Linked DNA regions of Pseudobacteroides sp.. The protein of the gene in region 1 binds, or shares a complex with, the protein of each later gene. Links are inferred from orthologs where the notes say so. Each region holds a gene or a part of one and is shown on either strand. Other genes may lie near its edges.

Region 1 (5,195 bases):
TGTTTTGAGGAAATGTGTAAGGGTGAGCCTTTTGAGATATACGAAAACGGTTCTATAGAGGATCTTAATAAAATACAGGAGGCTGATCTTTTCAATCATTATAAATACATATTGGAAAGCCTGCCAATGAAGGTATTCATATCCGGTGATGTGGATGACTCCAAAATCCAATCTGCCATAGCCAAGTTGAAAAATTTAAAAAGAGGCAATATAAAAGGTTTATCCCAACCTATAATAAACAAACCAAAAAAAGATACCAATTTTGTTACAGAGAAGCTTGACGTTTCCCAGGGTAAGCTTTCGATAGGTTTTAGAACCAATACTGCATCCCATGACAAAGACTATTACAGCCTGGTTGTTTGCAACAGTATTTTAGGGGGCGGTATTCATTCGAAACTCTTCCAGAATGTAAGAGAAAAGGAAAGTCTTGCGTATTATGCCTTTTCAAGGCTGGAGAAGTTCAAGGGTCTCATGATGATAAGCTGCGGTATTGAAGTAAGCAATAAAGATAAAGCCTATAACCTTATTTTGAAACAATTGGAAGAAATAAGACAGGGAAATATATCGGATTATGAGTACGATTCAAGCATAAAATCAATCAAAACAGGCCTCGAGTCCTTGAAAGACAGCCAGTTGGCTATAGTGGACTTTTATCTAAGCCAAAAAATATCCAATACTAGTGATACTTTAAAGAGTCTATATGAAAAATTCGAAGCTGTTACAAGGGATGAAATAGTTAAGGCGTCTCAGAAAGTAGAGATTGATACGGTTTATTTTCTCTCTTCTGAAAACCAATAAAAGTTTTCATCGGAATGTGTACACAACAAAGGGAAGGGATGATGGATAATGGAAATCAAAAAGATAGAGTATTCTAAAATAAATGAAGAGCTTTTTATGTATGAGCATGAAAGCGGGCTAAAGGCCTTTGTCATACCCAAAAAGGGGTACTCAAAAAAGCATGCGGCTTTTGCTACGTATTACGGATCAGTTAACAACAAATTTATAGCACCCTATGAAAACGATATAACATCCGTACCTGATGGCATAGCACACTTTTTGGAGCATAAGCTGTTCGAGCAGAAGGACGGCAGTGTCATGGACAAATTTTCAATGACAGGTGCCAGCCCTAATGCTTATACCAGTTTTACCCATACTGTTTATTTGTTTTCATGCACAGACAAATTTGACGAAAATTTCGACATGCTTTTGGATTATGTTCAAAATCCTTATATTACCGAGGAGAGTGTAGAAAAGGAAAAGGGCATAATCGGCCAGGAAATAAGAATGTATGAGGATGATCCCAACTGGAGAGCGTTTTTTAACCTTTTAGGGGCTTTTTACAAGGAGCATCCCGTTAGAATAGATATTGCTGGAACCGTTGAAAGCATAAGCAAAATAAATCGAGACAACCTTTTAAAATGTTATAATACTTTTTATCACCCGTCAAACATGGTGATCGTTGTGGTTGGGGATGTTGATCCTGAGGAAACTCTTAATAAGGTTGCCGAAGGGATAAAAAGCACCGAACACAAGCCTGAAATAAAGAGAATTTTTCCTGAAAGCCATAAGGGGATCAACAAGGACTATGTCGAGCAGAACCTATCAGTATCCATTCCTATTTTTCAAATGGGATTCAAGGATGAATTGCAGGGTGAAAAGGGATTTGACTCACTAAAAAGAGAAGTTGTAATAAAGCTGCTTTTGGAAATGATAGTGGGAAGAAGCTCTTCGTTATACAATGAGCTTTATGAAGAGGGCCTTATAAACAGCAGCTTTGATTCGGATTATACCATTGAAGAGGATTATGCTTTTTCCATGATTGGCGGCGAATCTGCAGAGCCTCTTAAAGTTAAAAACAAGATACTGGAGGAGATCAAGTCATTAAAATCAAAGGGCCTTGATAAGAAAAATTTTGACAGAATTAGAAATGCCATGAGGGGCAGATTCATAAAACAACTAAACTCTGTAGAGAAGATATCTCACCTTTTTATACCTGCTTATTTTAAAGGATCAATTATGTTTGATTATTTTGATGTATATGATAAAATAACCTTTGAATATGCAAATGAAGTATTTTTAAAACATTTTGATGAGGATAACTTTGCTTTGTCAGTTATAAAGCCGATTAAGGGGGATTAGGATGAACACTATTAGTTTTCCCGGGTTAGGGGATATCAGTTTTCAAATTGATAGAGTGGCATTCAGTTTATTTGGATTTAGTATACATTGGTACGGGATAATAATTGCGGCGGGTTTTTTACTCGCTGTAGTGCTGGGTATGAGGGCATGCAAAAAGCTTGGGATTGACCCTGATAATATAATTGATCTGGTGCTTTATGCGGCACCGGTTGCTATAATATGTGCCAGGTTGTTTTATGTAGTATTTAGTGGAGATCGCATTTACCTGGATGATCCCTTAGAAATAGTGAGAATTTGGCATGGCGGGCTTGCCATATATGGTGGTATAATTGGAGCGATAGCCACAACTTATGTTTACTGCAGAGTAAAAAAAATCAATGCACTAAATATTTTAGATTTCGGTCTTCCGTATTTTGCATTGGCTCAGGCCATAGGAAGGTGGGGAAACTTTGTTAACCAGGAGGCCTTCGGAAGTCAGACCAACCTTCCCTGGGGTATGACAGGAAATGTGATACAGGAGTATTTGAAAATGAATTATCCTGATATAAATCCTAATATTCCTGTTCATCCTACGTTTTTATATGAGTCATTGTGGAATTTGGGTGTGTTTGCTTTTCTCATATGGTATACAAAAAGGAAAAAGAATGACGGTGAAGTATTTTTGTTGTACCTGGTAACTTATGGCTTGGGCAGATTCTGGATTGAAGGTCTCAGAATGGATAGTCTCATGATTGGCCCGTTCAGAGTCTCGCAGCTTATAGCCTTGGGTTGTGCAGTTCTTGGAGCAGCAGCTTTTGTAGGCTTGAGGAAGATGAAAAAAGCATCTTTAGAAGAAGTTAGTGAGCCTAGCAGCTATAGTGCAATTTTGGAGGAACTTAATAATAAAAGCAGTGACGGTGAAGGTCAGGATAAGGATGAAGCCCCCAGCAAAAATTTAAATGAGTAGATATGATAAATAATATGGTTTTTTGGAAGTAAGGGTGACATGTATGTATTTTGTCGAAAAAACGAAAGGTTTGAATATAGTCAAAAACTTTGATTACCTTCTTTTTTCTGCAGTTCTTCTTCTATCAACATTGGGGTTCTTGGTTGTTAGGAGTGCAACTCTTACAAGGGCTGACGGCGGCTTAAGAATTATGATAAGCCAATTGGTGGGGCTTGGAATGGGCATAGCCATTGCACTTGTGATGAGTTATATAGATTATAAAGATTTTAAGCTATTTGGAAGCGGTTTATATTTAGTCAGCGTTATACTCCTTATAGTTGTTCTTAAATTCGGTTCAGGGGATGAATTGGGAAGCAGAAGCTGGCTTAACCTGGGGTTTGTGAAACTGCAGCCCTCGGAGGTTGCGAAGGTAGCATTCATAATGGTTGCTTCAATTTTTCTCGAAAGAATACTTGAGGGGCAGCGAAGAGGTAATTTTATTAAGTTGGCTTTTTACTCCTCCATAATTATTGGATTGGTGGTTATACAAAAGGACTTTGGGACAAGCATGGTTTTTTTGTCGGTTTTTCTGATTATGCTATTTATATGTAAGGTTCCGATGAAATACTTTATGACAATGCTTGCCTCGCTAATACCAATAGGGCTTTTTATGTGGTTTTTTATCCTGAATGATAAGAGAAAGGCCAGAGTAATTTCCTTTCTTTATCCGGAGCTTGATCCACTGGGCTCAGGGTTTAACGTTTTGAGATCAAAGTATGCCATAGGATCGGGACAGCTATGGGGAAAAGGGCTTTTTGAGGGAATACAGACCCAGAATAACATGGTTCCGGTAAAAGAATCGGATTTTATCTTTTCGGTTATCGGCGAGGAATTGGGATTTATTGGTGCTATTATTATAGTGATGCTGTTGTTCTTCATCTTGGTTAGATGTATTTACATCGCTAAAAATTCCAGGGATAAGTACGGTTCTATAATGGTAATAGGAGTTGCAGCCATGATTGCAGTTCATACATTTGAGAATATAGGCATGTCAATCGGGCTCCTGCCGTGTACCGGTATTCCGCTTCCCTTTGTAAGCCAGGGAGCTACCAATCTTGTTACCAACTTTATGGCTATGGGCATTGTTTTAAGTGTATCAGCCAGGAGAAAGAAGGTAATATTCAATTCATCACAATAAACTTTTAATGTGGATTTACATTTTAAATTGAAAATAGCAAGTATGATTATTGCAAAACGTATAGTTTGGAGATAGGACAAAAGTCCTATCTTTTATTTTTTTCAAAATTTTTTTGGAATATATCTTGATTATTATAAAAAATTAGAATAAAATTAAATACAAGTGGAGGAAAGTGGTGAAAAGTGGTGAGCATTCCCAAAATGTGAGGTGAAGTTTTTGTTTTCAGGTGAATACCAACACTCAGTTGATCCCAAAGGGCGTTTAATAATGCCTTCAAAGTTCAGAGAAGGACTTGGGGAAAAATTTATGATTACCAGAGGGCTGGATGACTGTTTGTTTGTGTATTCTATGACAGATTGGGAAAGCTTTGAAACCAAGCTTAAATCACTCCCTATGACAGACAACAATGCAAGAGCATTTGTAAGGTTTTTCCTTTCAGGTGCAACAGAATGTGAATTGGACAAGCAGGGAAGAATATTAGTACCACAGAATTTAAGGGATTATGCAGGAATAGATAAGGATGTTGCGGTAGTTGGCGTATCCTCCAGAGTAGAAATCTGGGATAAGGACAAGTGGCAGAAGTATATATGCGATGTCAATGCTAATCCGAATGAGCTTGCAAAGAACTTAACTTCAATCGGTCTGGTATTCTAAAAAATAAGCTATAGCGGAATAATTTAAGGTGAAAAATGGAATTTAATCATAAGCCGGTAATGCTAAACGAGTGTATTGACTATTTGAATATTAAGCCCGACGGCATTTATGTTGACGGTACTCTTGGAGGAGCAGGGCACTCATCCCATATTTATAAAAGTCTTAATGAATGTGGTGTGTTAATTGGCTTGGATCAGGATTATTTTGCTATAGAGGTGTCTGCAAAACGAATAAAAGAGTTGGGTGGACAAGGTAAGGTTTATCTCATTAACAGCAACT
Region 2 (16,760 bases), on another replicon or contig:
AAACTAACAGCAAGCTTAGTTGGTTTAGTAATCTCTTTAATACCATCGTATCACCGGTTCAAAATGTGCTGTCATTCAGCGGCAGTAAAGTTGACAGAACCTTATCTTTTTTTAACGATAATAAAGCCATCAGGGAAGAAAACGACAAGCTTAAGGAGAGGGTTGTCCAACTGGAAAAGGAAGTTGAAGGCCTTAAAGAATTGAAGACAAAGAATGATTTGCTGATAGAGGCTTTGAATCTTAAAAACCAGTTGAAAGAGTTTGACTATATAAGCTCCAACATAATTGCAAAGGATGCAGGCAATTGGTTTAACGTATTTACAATAGATAAGGGAAGCAACAATCAAGTTAATAAAGACAGTGTTGTTGTTGCAAGTAAGGGCCTTGTAGGAAGAGTGTTGGTATCAGGACCTATCTCGGCCAAGGTTATTTCAGTTATTGACATTGACAGTACTGTAAGTGCAAGACTTACAAAGACCAGAGACCTTGTTGAAGTAAAAGGAGATATTTCACTGAGGGATCAGGGACTATGTAAAATGTACAACATTTCTCCAGGAATTGATATCGCAGTTGGAGACAGCGTTGAGACATCAGGAATAGGAGGAATATTTCCTAAGGGGATTACAATCGGAAAAGTCAAGGAAATCAGACAGATAAATAATGAGCTTGACAGATATGCTATAATAGAGCCGGTTGTTGATTTTAGGAGGCTTGAGGATGTTTTTGTGCTTAGGAGTAAAAAATAATTTTTACAGGTAACTAATATGAGGTCACGTATAACTATTGCAGTATCAGGCATTTGTATAGCCATATTGCTGCAGACAACCATTTTGGAATATATAACTATAAATAATATTAAGCCTAATCTGATGCTGATATTCATTGTAAGCATTGCCTTGCTCCGTGGAAACATTGAAGGAGCTGTAACCGGTTTTTTCGGGGGACTTATGCAGGATATAGTTTCAGGAAAGGTAATAGGATTCTATGCTTTGTTAGGGATGTACCTGGGGCTTGTAGTGGGTTCTTTGAACAAAAGGATATACCGTGATAATGTTTTTGTGGCATTGTTTTTTTCTTTCTGTGCCAGCGTGGCTTATGAAACCTTAGTCTATTTATTAGGTATTTTTCTTAAAGGACATACCGACTTTTTATACTCTTTTACAAATAAAATAATTCCAGAGGCACTGTACAATACTGCTGTTACCATCATTTTATTCTATATAGTAGTAAGGCTGGACAGAAGGTTTAACAGAACAAAGAAATCTTTAAGGAAGTATTAGTTTAGAGGTTTTATAAAAAAATAAAATAAGGTGATATCTATGAAAGAATTTTTTAAAGACAGGTATAATATTCTGGCAATCTTTTTTATATTGTTCGGGGCTGTAATTGTGGTTCAATTGGTAAATCTCCAGATTATTAACGGTAAAAAGTACGATGAAGAATCCCAGAGAAAATTGCCAAATGTGAGGCGTGTATCTGCACCAAGGGGTAATATTGAGGACAGGTATGGGGTTCCTCTTGCTGTTAACAGGGTTGGTTACACGATTCAGATAATTAAGACAAAAATGGATGCAGAAGAAAGGGATCAGATGCTTTTAAAGCTTGTCAATATTTTTGAAAAGAATGGAGACAACTATGACAAAAGCCTGGAGAAATATCTTACCATAAAGCCTTTTGCATTCGGGTCTGCAATCAATAAGTCGGAAAAGAGACTTGGAAGCTGGAAAAAGGATATGGATCCAAACAAAAAGAATGCTGACTTAATGTCTACTCCTGAAGGAACATTCAAGTTTTTAAGAAAAAAGTTTGAAATTGATGAGAAGTACTCTATGGAGGATGCATACAAGATAATGTGCATGAGGTACGAAATGCTTATAAGGGGATATACATCCCTGACATCATTAAGCTTGGCTAAGGATGTCAGCAGGGAAACTGTTGCAGAGATAGAAGAGAGGCATCAAGAGTTTCCAGGTGTCTATACAGACGTTGAAACATTTAGAAAGTATACAATGGGAGAAACAGCGGGCCATGTAATCGGTTTTGTAAGAAAAATGAATGAGGAAGAATATAGCAAGCTTAAGGAAGAAGGCTACAGACAGGATGAAGTGGTAGGAAAGTCAGGCATTGAAGCCTTTGCAGAGCCGTATCTACGAGGAAAAGACGGGCAGAAGAAGATTGAAGTGGATATAGCGGGCAGACTGACAGAGGAGTTGGAGACCAATCCTGCTATGCCAGGCAGTACAGTAAAGCTTACACTGGACATGAATTTACAAAGAGTAGCAATGGAGTCCATTGAGAGGAATTTGGAGATAATAAGAAGCCAGGCTGACGGTAAGAAGAATTTCGGCGATGCCAAGACAGGATCTGCCGTAGCCATGGATGTAAATACCGGTGAGATCCTTGCCATGGCAAGCTATCCAAGCTATGATCCGTCCAACTTTATTGCAAAGCCTGATGATAAGGAAGCACAAAAGAAAATTCAAGAGTATTATGATGATAAAAAATTCGAGCTTGCAAAGTTGTCGCCTACACTGAATAGGGTTATCAACGGGCGTTATGCTCCGGGATCGACTTTTAAGCCTCTTACGGCCATTGCGGGATTAGAGTCAAGTGCAATTTCACCACAAAGAAATATAATAAACGACGACGGTAAGTATACAATAGATGGCTGGGAGTTTAAATGCCTTGAGCGTAAATACGGCCATGGAGATCTTACCTTAAAGAGTGCTATGGAGACTTCATGCAATATCTATTTTGAGAAGCTTGGAGTTATGACAGGTATAGATAATATCAGTAAATGGGGATCCATGTTTGGTTTGGGTAGAAAAACCGGTATAGATCTAAAGGATGAATCTAAAGGCGTTCTTGCATCAAGGGAATATAAAAAATCTGACGAGTTTAAGCGTAACTACGGAAGAATTGAAGATTGGTGGAAAGCAGATACCGCCCAGGCATCCATTGGTCAGATATACAATTCCTTTACTCCACTTCAGTTGGTAAACTATATTGGAGCAATAGCAAATGGCGGTAAGCTCATGCGACCGCACCTTATCAAGAAGGTTGTCAAGTACGACGGATCAACGGTAATGGAAAATAAGCCGGACTACACAAAGATACCCATTAAGAAGGAGAACCTTGATCTTGTCATAGAGGGTATGAAAGCCGTAACAATGCAGGAAGGTGGTACTGCGGTATCTGCATTCAGGAATTTTCCGATAGAGGTTGCCGGTAAAACGGGTACTGCGGAAACCGGTTATGAAAAAACAAAATCATCCAATGCATTGTTTGTTTGCTTTGCCCCGGCAGATAAGCCGCAGATTGCGATTGCTGTCGTCGTAGAGCATGGTGCGTGGGGGGCTAATACTGCTCCCATTGCAATAGATATAATGAAAGAATATTTTAATCTCTCAGGTGCATCAAGATCGGATGACAAATTAAAAACAAACCAGATTGAGTTTACTCGCTAGGTTTAAATGTCTTGAACTTAACGAAATAATAGAAAAATATAAAGTGTTTTGATATAATTTAAAAGTTGAATGATTATTTTTTATTAAAACTGTCGGGGGTATCATGGATGGAGGAAAGCAGTGTAATATTTAAGGGTACAGTAAACGGGCTCACGGTTATACTTAAAGAGGATGAGGTTTTTGGAAATATTTACACACAAATGGAAAAAAAGATAGCTTTAGCGGGGAAATTTTTCAAGGGTGCCATACTTGATGTAAGATACAGAGGCAGAAGTCTTTCAAAGGATGAAGAGGCAAAGCTTTTAGAACTTTTAACATCCAAAAGCGGTGCCAAAATCAAAAGTTTCAGCCGTGAAACCGAGCAGCAGGTACAGGCTAAGGAGTCTAAGCCAAAGCCCTTAAACAAGGTAGAAATTAAAAAGTTTTTATTTTTTAAAGGTATTGATGAGGGTGTTTGCAGATTTCACAAGGGTACTCTTAGATCAGGCCAACTAGTAAGCTTTGACGGAAACATAATAGTGCTTGGGGATGTTAACCCGGGGGCAGAGGTGATTGCAGCGGGAAATGTTATTGTTATGGGTTCCCTGAGAGGAATAGTTCATGCAGGTGCAGACGGAAATAAGGAGGCTGTAGTTGCGGCACTTAATCTGCAGCCGACGCAACTGAGAATTGCCGATGTAATAACAAGACCTCCTGATGAAAAGGAAGCTGTAACAACATTTATTCCTGAAATTGCTTATATCAAGGATAATACAGTCTATATCGAAAGATATTTACCTCAGCATAAATAAAGGATAATACCTGATTGACAAAACCTAAAAAGAAATATATATTTTTAATATGGGTGTTTTGTGTTCATATCATTTTAATTAATTTTGAGATTTAGTAATAACATTTTAGTCATTACTTGTCACATTTCAATATAATCTAATATTTTAAGGTAGCATATTAAAGAGATAATTTCCTTAAAGAGGGTTATATAAAGTGCTTTATTTTTACTTAATTAAATAGCGACTTTCAAGGATATTATTTTAGGGGGATATATTAATGGGTGAGGTTATTGTAATTACTTCCGGTAAAGGTGGAGTAGGCAAGACTACTACCACTGCAAATATTGGTACTGGATTGGCGATTAAAGGTAAAAAAGTAGTATTGGTGGATACTGATATAGGACTTAGAAATCTTGATGTTGTAATGGGATTGGAAAATAGAATTGTTTATGATTTAGTGGATGTTGTCGAGGGTACATGCAGAGTAAAGCAGGCTTTAATCAAGGACAAGCGTTATGACGGGCTTTATCTCCTGCCTGCTGCACAAACCAGGGACAAGTCAGCAGTTAATCCGGAGCAGATGATGAAGCTTTGTGATGAACTGAGGGCAGAATTTGATTTTATTATAGTGGATTGTCCTGCAGGAATTGAGCAGGGGTTTAAAAATGCAATAGCTGGTGCAAACAGAGCTATTGTTGTTACAACACCTGAGGTTTCGGCTGTAAGGGACGCCGACAGAATAATAGGGCTTTTGGAAGCAAACGAGCTTAGAAATCCAAAATTACTCATTAACAGAGTAAGAATTGATATGGTTAAGCGCGGAGACATGATGACAATTGATGATATTGTTGACATACTTGCCATAGATATAATCGGGGTTGTCCCTGATGATGAAAAGGTGGTAGTTTCCACCAATAGAGGGGAGCCCGCTGTAAATGATGCAAAGTCATTAGCAGGTGAAGCTTATAGGAATATTACAAAAAGAATTTTAGGCGAGGATATTCCTTTGCTTAATTTGGATACAGATGAGGGTTTTGTTGTTAGGCTTAAAAAACTTTTAGGCTTAAAAGCTAATTAAAGGGAGGGAAACATATGTTATTGGATTTGGCAAAGTTGTTTGGTAGATCAAAAACATCAAAAGATGTTGCAAAAGAGAGATTAAAACTCGTTTTGATTCACGACAGGGCGAATGTTTCTCCTCAGTTTCTTGAAATGGTAAAAGGTGAAATAATCAAAGTAATTCAAAACTATATGGAAATTGATGAGGGTGCTTTAGATTTGCAGATTACCAGAACGAAAGGCGATGATGGAGATAGTGTTGTTCCTGCATTGGTTGCCAATATACCCATTAGAAATGTAAAAAATAGTGGAAAATAATTAACGGGTAGCATAATATATAATAAAATTAACTACAGCATTTCAAAACATTTTAACTGCATTAGTCACTGATTCAACGCAAAATTATATGGATGGTACAGTTTAATGAATATAGCATTAATAGCCAATGATTCTAAAAAAGAACTCATGGTAGCATTCTGTATAGCTTATAAAGGGATTTTGCAATCACATAACCTGATTGCAACAGGCACAACAGGGTCGACCATCATGGAGCAAACAGGGTTAAACATCAATATGTGTGCACCCGGACTCTTAGGAGAACAACAAATAGCTGCGAGAGTAGCATATAATGAGATTGATCTTGTAATTTTTTTGAGGGATCCCATAGGCCCCAAATCTCATGAGCCGGACATAACATTACTCTTACAGCACTGTGATACAAATAACATACCATTTGCTACGAATGTTGCTACTGCCGAGATGTTGATTAAGAGTCTTGACAGAGGAGATTTAGCCTGGAGGGAACTCATAAATCCAAGTTATTGATAAATTCTAAATTCAAAATAACCGACTGGAATAATAGCCAAATGCATTGGCTGTCATTCAGTCGGTTATTTTAGTTTCCCATGACAACCATCAATGTTGCAAAATCACTTCATGATTTTGTTATTCAAAGTAATATATTTTTTGAGAAACTAATATAATTTAAAAGAATCGGATTAGCAGATATACCACATTTAAAATTCAAAAAATATTTACTTTAAGGATGAGAATAAATGGATAATACTACAGCAAGAGGAACTTATCAACGCAGAAGTACATATAACAGAAAAAAGAAAAAGAATAGTGAAAACAGCAAGTTAACTTTCACTATTTTCAAGCAATTGATTATATCGTTTTTGATATTTTTACTGGTAAGCATTGCTATGAGTTTTGATACACCCATAACTGATTTTTTAGCAGACAAGGTGAGCTACGTTATGGAGTATGATGTTAAGATGGATGATATATTCGGCAAAATAAATTCATTCACCGATATGCTGAAGAAAAATACTATCCAGAAGGAATCACAGGGGGAAGGGAGTAATGATCAAAAGGATCAGGATGCTATTGATATAAGCAGTACTGAAGAAGACTCGGTTCCGGCAAGTGCTCCTATATATCCGTTTGAATATGACGATTCCTCCAAAATTGATTACGGTGGAATAATTGAAGAATATGAACTTGATATTCAGGAAGAGAAAAAACCAAATACGGCAGAAGGAAATAATCAAGATGGGAATACAGAAAAAAGTCTGCCAAAGGTTAATGAAAAGTCATCTATCAAAAACACAAACAAAACAAATGTAAAATTCATGGTACCTGCTAGCGGTCCTTTGGGATCTGAATTTGGAGATAGGATTCATCCTATCAAGGGTAAGGTAGAAATGCATAAAGGCATAGACATTAAAGCAAATCATGGTGTTGCGATAAAAGCGGCAATGGCAGGAAAGGTTATAGAAGCGGGTCCTAATTCTTCTTTTGGAAATATGGTAAAAATTGATCACCAGAATGGATATATTACCCTTTATGCACACTGTTCTGTAATAGTTACAAAAAAAGGCAATATGGTTAAGCAGGGGGAAATTATTTCGAAGGTGGGAAGTACAGGTACTTCTACAGGACCACATTTGCATTTTGAGATTTGGAAAAACGGCACACCTGTAAATCCATTAGATTACGTAAAAATCGGCTAATTAAATGATATCGATAAATAATAGTGTTATATCTCTGGTAAAAAAGGTAAAAATAGATTTTCTGTTTTTGATTACAATAACCATTATGGTTGTTTGCGGATACGCAGAAGAATACATTGCGGCCTATCTTTCCATGCTGCTGCATGAGCTAGGTCATACTTTTCCAGCAATGTTTTTTGGGAATTCTATCAGTTTTATTAAGATATCACCCTTTGGGTTGAAGGCAGAAATAGAAGGTAAAAACACAAGGACTGAAAGAATTATCATTTATATATGCGGGCCATTAACAAATATACTTTTATTCATAATTTCTGTTATAATTGCTAACACTTTTCCATATCATAAATCTATATTTACATTAATCGCTTACCTCAATATTAGCCTTGCAGTGTTCAACCTTCTGCCTGTCATGCCGTTAGACGGAGGAAGAATTGTTTTTGAGCTGACTTCTGCAAGAATGGGTAGCTTTAAAGCACATAGTTACATATGTTGTGTTTCCTATGTGTTATCGGTATTTTTTATAATACTAGGTTGTGTACTTGTTTCATACAGTTTGGTAAATTTTAGCCTTATATTGATCGGTATTTTTATATTTGGTGAGCTGAAGAGTTTTAAAAAGGAGGTAGCAATTATGAATATGAAGGATGTTATATATAGAAGATCTAGACTATTAAAAAAAGGTATATATCCGGCCAGAGACCTGGTTGTTGTTAAAACCATGCGTATGGGAGATATTATAAGGAATTTGGATTTTGACAGGTTTCACATAATTCATGTTCTGGATGAAGATCTGAAGCTTCTTAAGGTATTTACAGAACAGGATATTATGGACGGTGTGATAAAACACAGTGGGGATATGACATTTGAAGAATTCATTATTGCAGATGATTAGACTTACGTCATTACATATATAATTGGGGGAATTCAATTGTTTCAGCAGGCAAACAAAATGGCCTATCCGTTTGGATAGGCCATTTTGTTATAGGCCTGCGTTTTTAAGTATCTCTGAACTGGATTTGGGCCTGTTCATAGTATATAAATGAATTCCATCAGCACCATTATCAATAAGGTCACGTATCTGTATGCTTGCATACTCTATACCTGCTTTTAACAGGTCATCCGGGTTATCCTGATATTTATCAAGCATCATTACCAGCTTGGCAGGTATTGAACAGCCGCTTTTAGCTGTCATGGCTTTTATTCTGGAGCTGAATATAGGCATTATTCCAGCTGCTATAGGGCACTTTATCCCAATTGTTGCGGCTCTTTCCTGAAATTCGTAATACAGCCTGTTATCAAAGAAAAGCTGCGTCACAAGGAAATCAACTCCAGCATCAGTTTTATGTTTAAGGTTGATCATATCATCCTTGATTTTACTACATTCGGGATGCCCCTCAAGATAAGCTGCGGCGGCTATGCAAAGATCATTATGCCTGCTTCTGATATGGGATATAAGCTCAGAAGCATACTTGAAGCTATTTTTGCTGAAATCAAAGTCGGGTTGGTCGGCTGGGGGATCACCTCTAAGGGCTAAAATATTTTTTATATTGTTTTCAATCAATGAGTCAACTATAAAATCTATTTCTTCAATAGTGTGGCCTACACATGTTAAATGAGCCATGCTTTCTATGTTATATGTATTTTTTATATTGGAAGAAATTTCTATAGTCCTGTCTTTCTGACTGCCGCCTGCTCCGTATGTAACACTTATATAGTCGGGCCCAAGGGCTTTGAACTTTTCAAGTGCATCAAAAATAGTGTCAAGAGGGGTATCAAGCTTTGGCGGAAATATTTCAAAGGAAACAATCGGCTTTTTGTCATTGAATAAATCAATTAGTTTCATCGTGACCTCCAGAATGCAATTAAAGTGATTAATCTATTAGAAAAATATTTATTCTAACTATTAACTATTATAACACAAGTATAAATTCTGTCAAGTTTAATTATATTCATTTATATACAACTAAATTAACTCTAATTATATTTATGCACTGGGAGCGATTCTGAAATTCATAAATAGGGATTATGGACTATAAAAAGATAGTACTTACATGGTTAATAAATGATAGCAATGAATTATTAATGAAATGCTGCATATCTGGTAAGATTGAATTATGGGTAAAAAAAGGGAAGTTATATGAAGTCATATATAAGGGTGTGAAAAGAGATATGAATATTAAATTTTTAAAAAGCAAAAAAGGTGTCTCTGTAATTATATTTTCTATTGCACTTACTGTTGTTCTTGGCATGAGTGCGGTTGTTGTTGATATAGGTAATGTGGCGATTGGCAGGCAGAAGCTGCAAAATGCAGTGGATTCCGCAGCTTTAGCAGCAGTTCAAGAATTGCCGAACAGAGACAAGGCAAAGGATGTTGTTGATGATTACATAACAAAAAACGGATTTACAATAGATGATGTTAAAGTTACCTTTTCTGATGACAGCACAGAGCTGTTGATAGAGGGCAACAAGAATATTAATTATTTATTTGCCCGTTTTCTAGGGTTAAAGGGGAAAAGTACCAAATGCAGTGCAACGGCATTGACAGGAAACATAGGCCAGGCACTGGATTATGTTTTGTTCTCGGGTAGCACCGCCACTAACCTTATTATCAACGGGTCTCAAATGTACGTTAATGGAAATTCCCATACAAATGCAGGTTTTATAGCAAATGGATCCAAGCAAACTATAACGGGAGACTGTGAAGCGGTAAAGAGAGTTGTTGTAAATGGTAGTCAAATGGAAATTAATAAAAAGGTTTCTAATGCTCCCTATGTAGATATGCCTGATTTTTCAGAGGCTATAAGAGTACAGGCTGAGAAAAGCGGAAGATATTACAGTTCAAATAAAGAGTTTTCGGGTTCTCATTTAAATGTAGATGAGCCAATATATGTTGACGGAGATTTAACAGTGAACGGCAGTCATTTCAAAGGAAAGGGCTGTATTTTGGTAACAGGCAATATAACCTTTAACGGTAGTAATCTGTATGACTCAACAAAGGATTCGGTGTGTTTTTATTCTAAAAATGGAAATATAACCATTAACGGTTCCAATATAAATCTAAACGGTATTGTGTATGCTCCTAACGGAAGTATTACAATGAATGGATCAAATCAGACCATAATGGGCAGGGTAATAGGTAAAACACTGGTGTTTAACGGAAGCCACCTGACTGTTGATGGAGCGGATGCCAACATGGGAGGGATACCTTCAAAAGGTGCAAGACTTGTTCATTAAAAACTTGGAATAAAAGAAAATATATTGTATAATATAGCTACATCATTATCATTATGCTTGATATTTATATCAAGCATAATTTTTTATGTCTAGGAAGTTATAGTGTATTCTACACCGCAAATGTATATTAAAAGTAAATGGAATTGTTTAATAACTCAGGAGGCGATTGTTATGAATGGTAACAAGGCGAAGTACGTGGGCAATTTTGTTGTTTTATTTGCTTTTTTACTGCAATGCATTACTCAATCCAGTGGTAGTATAAGTTTTGCGGATGTACTACAGGTTGAAGCCTATGTAGAAGAAAAAGCTAACCAAGCGATTAAGGACAATGTTTTAAGCCATGTGTCAATAACACAGGATGAAACATGGACAAAGGAGAACGGCCCATATGTGATAGAGGAAGAATTGATTATTGAACAAAATGTCAGTCTAAATATTGCAAAGGGTACAATAATAAAGCTTAAACCTAATGCGAAAATAACAATTTTTGGAAATGTGTTTGCTAACACAGGTGGAATTGATAACCATATAGTTTTTTCATCTTATGCCGATAAAAATGATGGGAGCACACTAAAGACCGAGGACTATTGGGACAGCATATTAATTGCAGAGGGTGGGTCCTTTGATGGCATAGGAATAACATTTAGAAACGGGAAATCCCCCATAATTGTATCGGGGCAGCTGCAGCTGAATGATTCGTTGGTAGAAAGCTCTTTGTTGGAAGGCATAAAGGTTAATAATACAGGAACTTTTAATGGCGTTAATGTAGAAATCCGCGATTGTTATCTCTTGGGGGAAATTATTCCAACACCAACTTTGACTAATACACCAACTTATACAAACACTCCAACCTGGACAAATACTCCAACTTCGACAAATACTCCAACATCAACAATTACACCAACTTCAACCAAAATGCCAACTTGGACAAACACTCCAGCTTCCACGCCAAAATGCACACCAAAATGTACACCAATATGCACAAAGAGTAGAAAACCCACACCAATATGCAAGCCAACAAGCACATGCTATTCCTCAAATTATTATTCCAAATACATATTTGAATTAATAAGCTTTATAGACGTTTTCATGGAGCTGGATAGTATATGTGCTAAAGATCAGGGAGATAAAGCAAAATATTATATAAACTTCACTAAAGGGTGTATAAAACCAACTCCGACACCAAAGCCTAGCCATACACCGACAAGCAAGCCAACAAAAACGCCAACACCAACATCAACATCAACACCAACATCAACATCAACACCAACACCAACACCAACATCAGCACAAACTCTAACACCAACACTAACACAAACTCCGATGCCAACACCCACACCAACTGAACCTGGAAAAGATCAAGTGCCTGGTCAGAGTGCACTCTACAGTGATGGGTTTATTAACCTAACCGACTGTAAGGTGAAAAATATTGATGGAGCAGGTATTATTGTAAATGAAACAGGAACATTATACATGGCTCAAAGTGAGATAGAAAACTGTAAATTTGGTATAATATCCAGAGGGCATTTAAGTGTGATTCTTACAAACTTTACCAATTTGGATGTTGGGGTTTACACAGACTCCATGGAGGGTGGAAATATTTCCCTAAGCAATTTTTATCGGAATCGGCTATATGCTGTTTATAATAATACTCAAATCCAGATGATTGCACAGTACAACTATTGGGATTCACCACAGGGACCTTCTGTGTACAATTCTGAAACAGGCACGTGGATGGGAGAAGGAACCAGGATATGGGGTGAAATTGAATACTCTGATTGGGCTTTGGAAGCTAATAATTTATAGCATTAACAAATCAAAAATAACAAGGAGGCTTAATAATGAAAGAAATATTTTTTAACGCAGATCATTCGCCTATAGGAGCTTTTTCAAGCTTTACCCTAGGTTATCCAGGAGCAAAGGGAGGGCTTGGCATGGAGCTTGGCAAACCTGCAGACCAGAATGTTTTTATAGGACTGCAGACTGCTGATGGCAAATACTATGAAGCACTTCCTTTTTTTGATTATTCTGAGGACGAAAGCAAAAGGTTTGATATAGAGAAGTTGGAACAGGGTGATAAGCCCAGTGTTTTGGTATGGTTTGACAAGAACTGCGTTACAAGGCAATTTAATCTTGCAACAGATACATGGAATGCAGGGGACCTTGAGTTTAAAATATATTCCCCTATAAGGTCGGTTCCAGATCCTGAAAAGAGCATTGATATGGAAATGAAAAAAGCAATTGTGCCTGCAGTTTTTGCTGAGGTTACTGTTGATAATACTGGAAATAAAAATTGGCGAAGGGTTTTTATAGGGTATAAAGCCAGCATACCGAATTCAGGAATGAGAAAGATTTATATAAATGATGGACAAATATGCGGGGTAGGAGAGGGACGAAATACGGCGATAGTTTCAAAAGGGGAAAATGTAAGGGTTGCTAATGGCTTCAGTATGGAGGATATATTGGGAAACCAACTTGTTGAAAATTGGACCATGACCCTTGGCAATTGTGGAGCACTCATTTTGGATATACCTCCTGGGCAAAAGGTTACATTTCCGGTGGCTATATGCTTTTATAGGGATGGAATTGTTACTACAGGCATAGATGCAGCTTATTATTATACAAAGTTCTTTAGGAATCTGGAGGATGTAGCGGAATTTACCATGAATAATTTTAATGATTTGGTTGATGCATGTAAAGAGGATGAAAAGCTTATTGAAGGCTATAATTTACCGGATGCTAAAAAATTTATGCTGTGCCAAGCTGCAAGAAGCTATTATGCCAGCACAGAGTTTCTCTGTTATAACGGTAAGCCCTTGTGGGTAGTAAATGAGGGTGAATACAGAATGATGAACACTTTGGATCTCACTGTGGATATGCTGTTTTATGAGCTTAGAATGAATCCATGGACTGTAAGAAACGTACTTGATATGTTTTCTGAAAGGTATTCATATGAAGATACTTTAAGATTTCCTAATGATAATAAGGAATTTCCAGGGGGGATAAGTTTTACTCATGATATGGGGGTAATAAACAATTTCTCCAGACCGGGTTACTCTTCATACGAAATGTACGGGAAAACAGGATGCTTCTCGCACATGACCCACGAAGAGCTGGTAAACTGGTGCTGTTGTGCCTTTGGTTATTATAACGCCACAAATGACCTTAAATGGATGGATAAAAATATAGATTTGCTTAAGTCCTGCTTCCAGAGCATGGTTAACAGGGATGCACCTGATGCAGGCGAAAGGGATGGTATAATGAGCCTTGACAGCTCTAGAACCATGGGCGGAGCTGAAATAACAACCTATGACAGTTTGGATGCATCATTAGGGCAGGCGAGGAATAATGTATATATGGCGGGTAAGTGCTGGGCATTGTATGTGCTTTTTGACAGCCTTTTCAATGAAAGAGGCATGATGGATTTTGCAGAATTAGCAAAAGCTCAGGCAAGAAAATGTGTTGATACAATAATTAAAAATAGTGACAAAAAAGATTATATTCCTGCTATAATTGGAGAAGGAATAGAAGCAGCAATTATTCCGGCAGTGGAAGGCTTGATTTTTCCATATATTGCTGGTTTGAAAGATGTAGTTTCCGAGAATGGTCCTTATGGTGATTATATAAAGCTGCTAAAGAAACATATAAAAGCTGTTATGAAGCCTGGGATATGTATTTTTGAAGATGGTGGCTGGAAGATATCATCAACCAGTAATAACTCCTGGCCTAGTAAAATTTATTTATGCAAGTTTATAATAAGTGATATATTGGATATTGACGCAGACAGCTTTTCAAAGGATGCGGATGAAGTGCATAAGTCGTGGCTCTTAAGGGGAGAGAATGCATATTGGTGCTTCAGTGATCAGTTTATATTAGGGGAAGCAATAGGCAGCAAATATTATCCAAGAGGTGTGACAAACATACTCTGGCTTTATAAAAAATAATAGCTTTTGGCGTAAAAAAATGTAATAAGACTGCTGAAAAATTTCACTTGGAAGATTTACTGACAAAGTTATCAACAGAGATATTAAGATAAATAAAGTTGTACACATACTTATCAACATTATCCACAGGTAATTTGGGGAATATTGTGTGGATATGGTAAAAGTAATTAATGGAAAGGATTAACAGGCAATGTCGGAATTCAAGATAAAATCCGAATATGTACCACGCGGGGATCAGCCCAAAGCTATTGAGCTTTTAGGAAATGGGTTGGTAAAGGGATATAAGCATCAGACGCTTTTAGGCGTTACTGGTTCGGGAAAAACATATACAATTGCAAATGTTATTGAAAAGGTGCAAAAGCCAACTTTGGTAATAGCACATAATAAAACTTTGGCTGCCCAGTTGTGCAGTGAATTCAAGGAGTTTTTTCCTGATAACGCAGTTGAATATTTTGTAAGCTACTATGACTATTATCAGCCGGAAGCTTATATTCCATCAACTGATACCTATATTGAGAAGGACTCATCAATAAACGATGAAATAGATAAATTGCGGCACTCCGCGACAGCAGCACTCTTTGAAAGAAGAGATGTTATTATTGTAGCAAGTGTATCCTGTATTTACGGCCTTGGAGACCCTGAGGATTATACAGATCTTATGCTTTCCTTAAGGCCTGGCATGAGAAAAGACAGGGATGAGGTAATAAGAAAGCTTGTAGACCTTCAGTATGAAAGAAACGAAATAGACTTTAAGAGAAGCAAATTTAGGGCTAAAGGAGATGTGTTGGAGATATTTCCTGCATCGTCATCTGAAAACGTAATCAGGGTTGAGTTTTTTGGTGATGAAATAGAGAAGATTACTGAAATTCATTCGCTTACAGGTGAGATCAAGGGAACTCGTTCACATGTTTCTATTTTCCCAGCATCACACTATGCAACAACTAGAGAAAAGATGGAAAAGGCTCTGGGCAGTATTGAGGAAGAGTTGGATTTAAGACTGAAGGATCTTAAAAGTCAGGGCAAAATACTGGAAGCACACAGGCTTGAGCAAAGGACGAGGTATGACCTTGAGATGCTTCAGGAGGTTGGTTTCTGTCAGGGAATTGAAAACTACTCAAGGCATATCAGTGGACGTGCTCCTGGAAGTGCTCCATACACACTGATGGATTATTTTCCTGATGACTACCTGCTGGTGATAGATGAATCCCATGTCTCCATCCCCCAAATTGGGGCAATGTACAACGGGGACAGGTCTAGAAAAGAAGCACTTGTAGAGTATGGCTTCAGACTTCCTTCTGCTTTTGACAACAGACCGCTTAAGTTTCAGGAATATGAGAAGAGGGTAAATCAGGCCATATATGTAAGTGCCACCCCTGCAAAATATGAAAAGGAGCACTCTTTACAGGTTGTTGAGCAGATTATAAGGCCAACAGGTCTTATTGATCCTGAAGTAATAATAAATCCTATTAAAGGGCAGATAGACAACTTGATAGGCGAAATAAGCGAGAGGGTTAAAAAGGATCAAAGGGTGCTTGTAACCACATTGACAAAAAAGATGGCTGAAGACCTTACCGATTATCTTAAGGAACTGGATTTTAAGGTGAGATATCTGCATTCAGACGTAGATACCCTTGAAAGAATGGAAATTATAAGGGATTTGAGGCTTGGAGTTTTTGACGTGCTTGTAGGTATCAATCTCTTAAGGGAAGGTCTTGATCTGCCTGAGGTTTCACTGGTAGCTATATTGGATGCTGATAAGGAAGGGTTCCTAAGATCGGAAACCTCATTGATCCAGACTATCGGTAGGGCAGCAAGAAATGCTGAAGGCAAAGTCATTATGTACGCCGATAGAATAACAGATTCCATGAGCAAGGCATTGAATGAGACCAATAGAAGAAGAAAGCTTCAAATGGAATACAATGAGCAGCATGGCATAACCCCCACAACAATCAGGAAGGCTGTAAGGAATGTAATAGAAGCTACAAAAGCGGCAGAAGAGGGAGCAGAGTATGGAATCAGCCGTGATGAAGAAACATCAACAAAAGAACAAATACAGGCTCTTATAAACAAACTTTCAAAGGAAATGAAAGAAGCGGCGGTTAATTTGCAATTTGAGAGAGCCGCTGAGTTAAGGGATAAAATTATGGAACTTAAAGACAGGATGGAGAATTGACATTATGGATAGCAAAAGTGGTTGGTCAAAAGGTGTAACTTCGTTTATTAAGGCACACAAGGTTCACTATTTATTGATTTACTTTCTTATTTTTTATG

What was found.
Region 2: the proteins of VIO64_RS18140 (region 1) and mrdA are in contact, whole or in part, in a crystal structure (PDB 6PL5), measured with the Thermus thermophilus proteins. The link is inferred for Pseudobacteroides sp. from one-to-one orthologs. Residues at the interface, in WP_223903423.1 of Thermus thermophilus: Phe161, Val165, Phe168, Val169, Leu172, Pro198, Tyr199, Glu202, Tyr211, Arg212, Asp213, Gln220, Val221, Gln223, Ser224, Ile226, Ala227, Ile228, Gly229, Ser230, Gly266, Phe267, Val270, Leu274, Tyr277, Gly278, Leu281, Phe285, Leu289, Arg297; in WP_223903432.1 of Thermus thermophilus: Arg4, Ile5, His6, Leu8, Ala9, Phe12, Ala15, Leu16, Leu19, Gly20, Arg22, Ala23, Trp24, Leu26, Gln27, Val28, Tyr31, Tyr34, Leu36, Leu43, Thr45, Asp47, Lys156, Gln157, Gly158, Ser160, Val184, Leu201, Glu202.

Annotation. Positions count from the first base shown.
Region 1 is NZ_DATCTU010000112.1:76,474-81,668, forward strand. The notes cover bases 2,248-5,195. They hold VIO64_RS18140 (FtsW/RodA/SpoVE family cell cycle protein), read left to right. Parts: upstream 2,248-3,128; coding sequence 3,129-4,262; downstream 4,263-5,195. Other genes in these bases: lgt (prolipoprotein diacylglyceryl transferase), read left to right, coding at 2,248-3,085; mraZ (division/cell wall cluster transcriptional repressor MraZ), read left to right, coding at 4,479-4,916; rsmH (16S rRNA (cytosine(1402)-N(4))-methyltransferase RsmH), read left to right, coding at 4,952-5,195. Outside these bases: EF-P 5-aminopentanol modification-associated protein YfmF, read left to right, coding at 1-798; EF-P 5-aminopentanol modification-associated protein YfmH, read left to right, coding at 847-2,139; more of lgt, read left to right, coding at 2,141-2,247. UniProt on the Escherichia coli protein: Peptidoglycan polymerase that is essential for cell wall elongation. Also required for the maintenance of the rod cell shape. Functions probably in conjunction with the penicillin-binding protein 2 (mrdA).
Region 2 is NZ_DATCTU010000043.1:3,184-19,943, forward strand. Bases 931-3,893 are described here. They hold mrdA (penicillin-binding protein 2), read left to right. Parts: upstream 931-1,319; coding sequence 1,320-3,467; downstream 3,468-3,893. Other genes in these bases: mreD (rod shape-determining protein MreD), read left to right, coding at 931-1,280; minC (septum site-determining protein MinC), read left to right, coding at 3,575-3,893. Also shown: rod shape-determining protein MreC, read left to right, coding at 1-746; more of mreD, read left to right, coding at 765-930; more of minC, read left to right, coding at 3,894-4,258; septum site-determining protein MinD, read left to right, coding at 4,515-5,315; cell division topological specificity factor MinE, read left to right, coding at 5,330-5,614; VIO64_RS07475 (methylglyoxal synthase), read left to right, coding at 5,720-6,121; VIO64_RS07480 (M23 family metallopeptidase), read left to right, coding at 6,352-7,311; VIO64_RS07485 (M50 family metallopeptidase), read left to right, coding at 7,316-8,203; metF (methylenetetrahydrofolate reductase [NAD(P)H]), read right to left, coding at 8,291-9,154; VIO64_RS07495 (Tad domain-containing protein), read left to right, coding at 9,481-10,545; VIO64_RS07500 (hypothetical protein), read left to right, coding at 10,717-12,351; VIO64_RS07505 (glycoside hydrolase family 52 protein), read left to right, coding at 12,387-14,489; excinuclease ABC subunit UvrB, read left to right, coding at 14,680-16,662; VIO64_RS07515 (type II CAAX endopeptidase family protein), read left to right, coding at 16,667-16,760. UniProt on the Escherichia coli protein: Catalyzes cross-linking of the peptidoglycan cell wall. Responsible for the determination of the rod shape of the cell. Is probably required for lateral peptidoglycan synthesis and maintenance of the correct diameter during lateral and centripetal growth.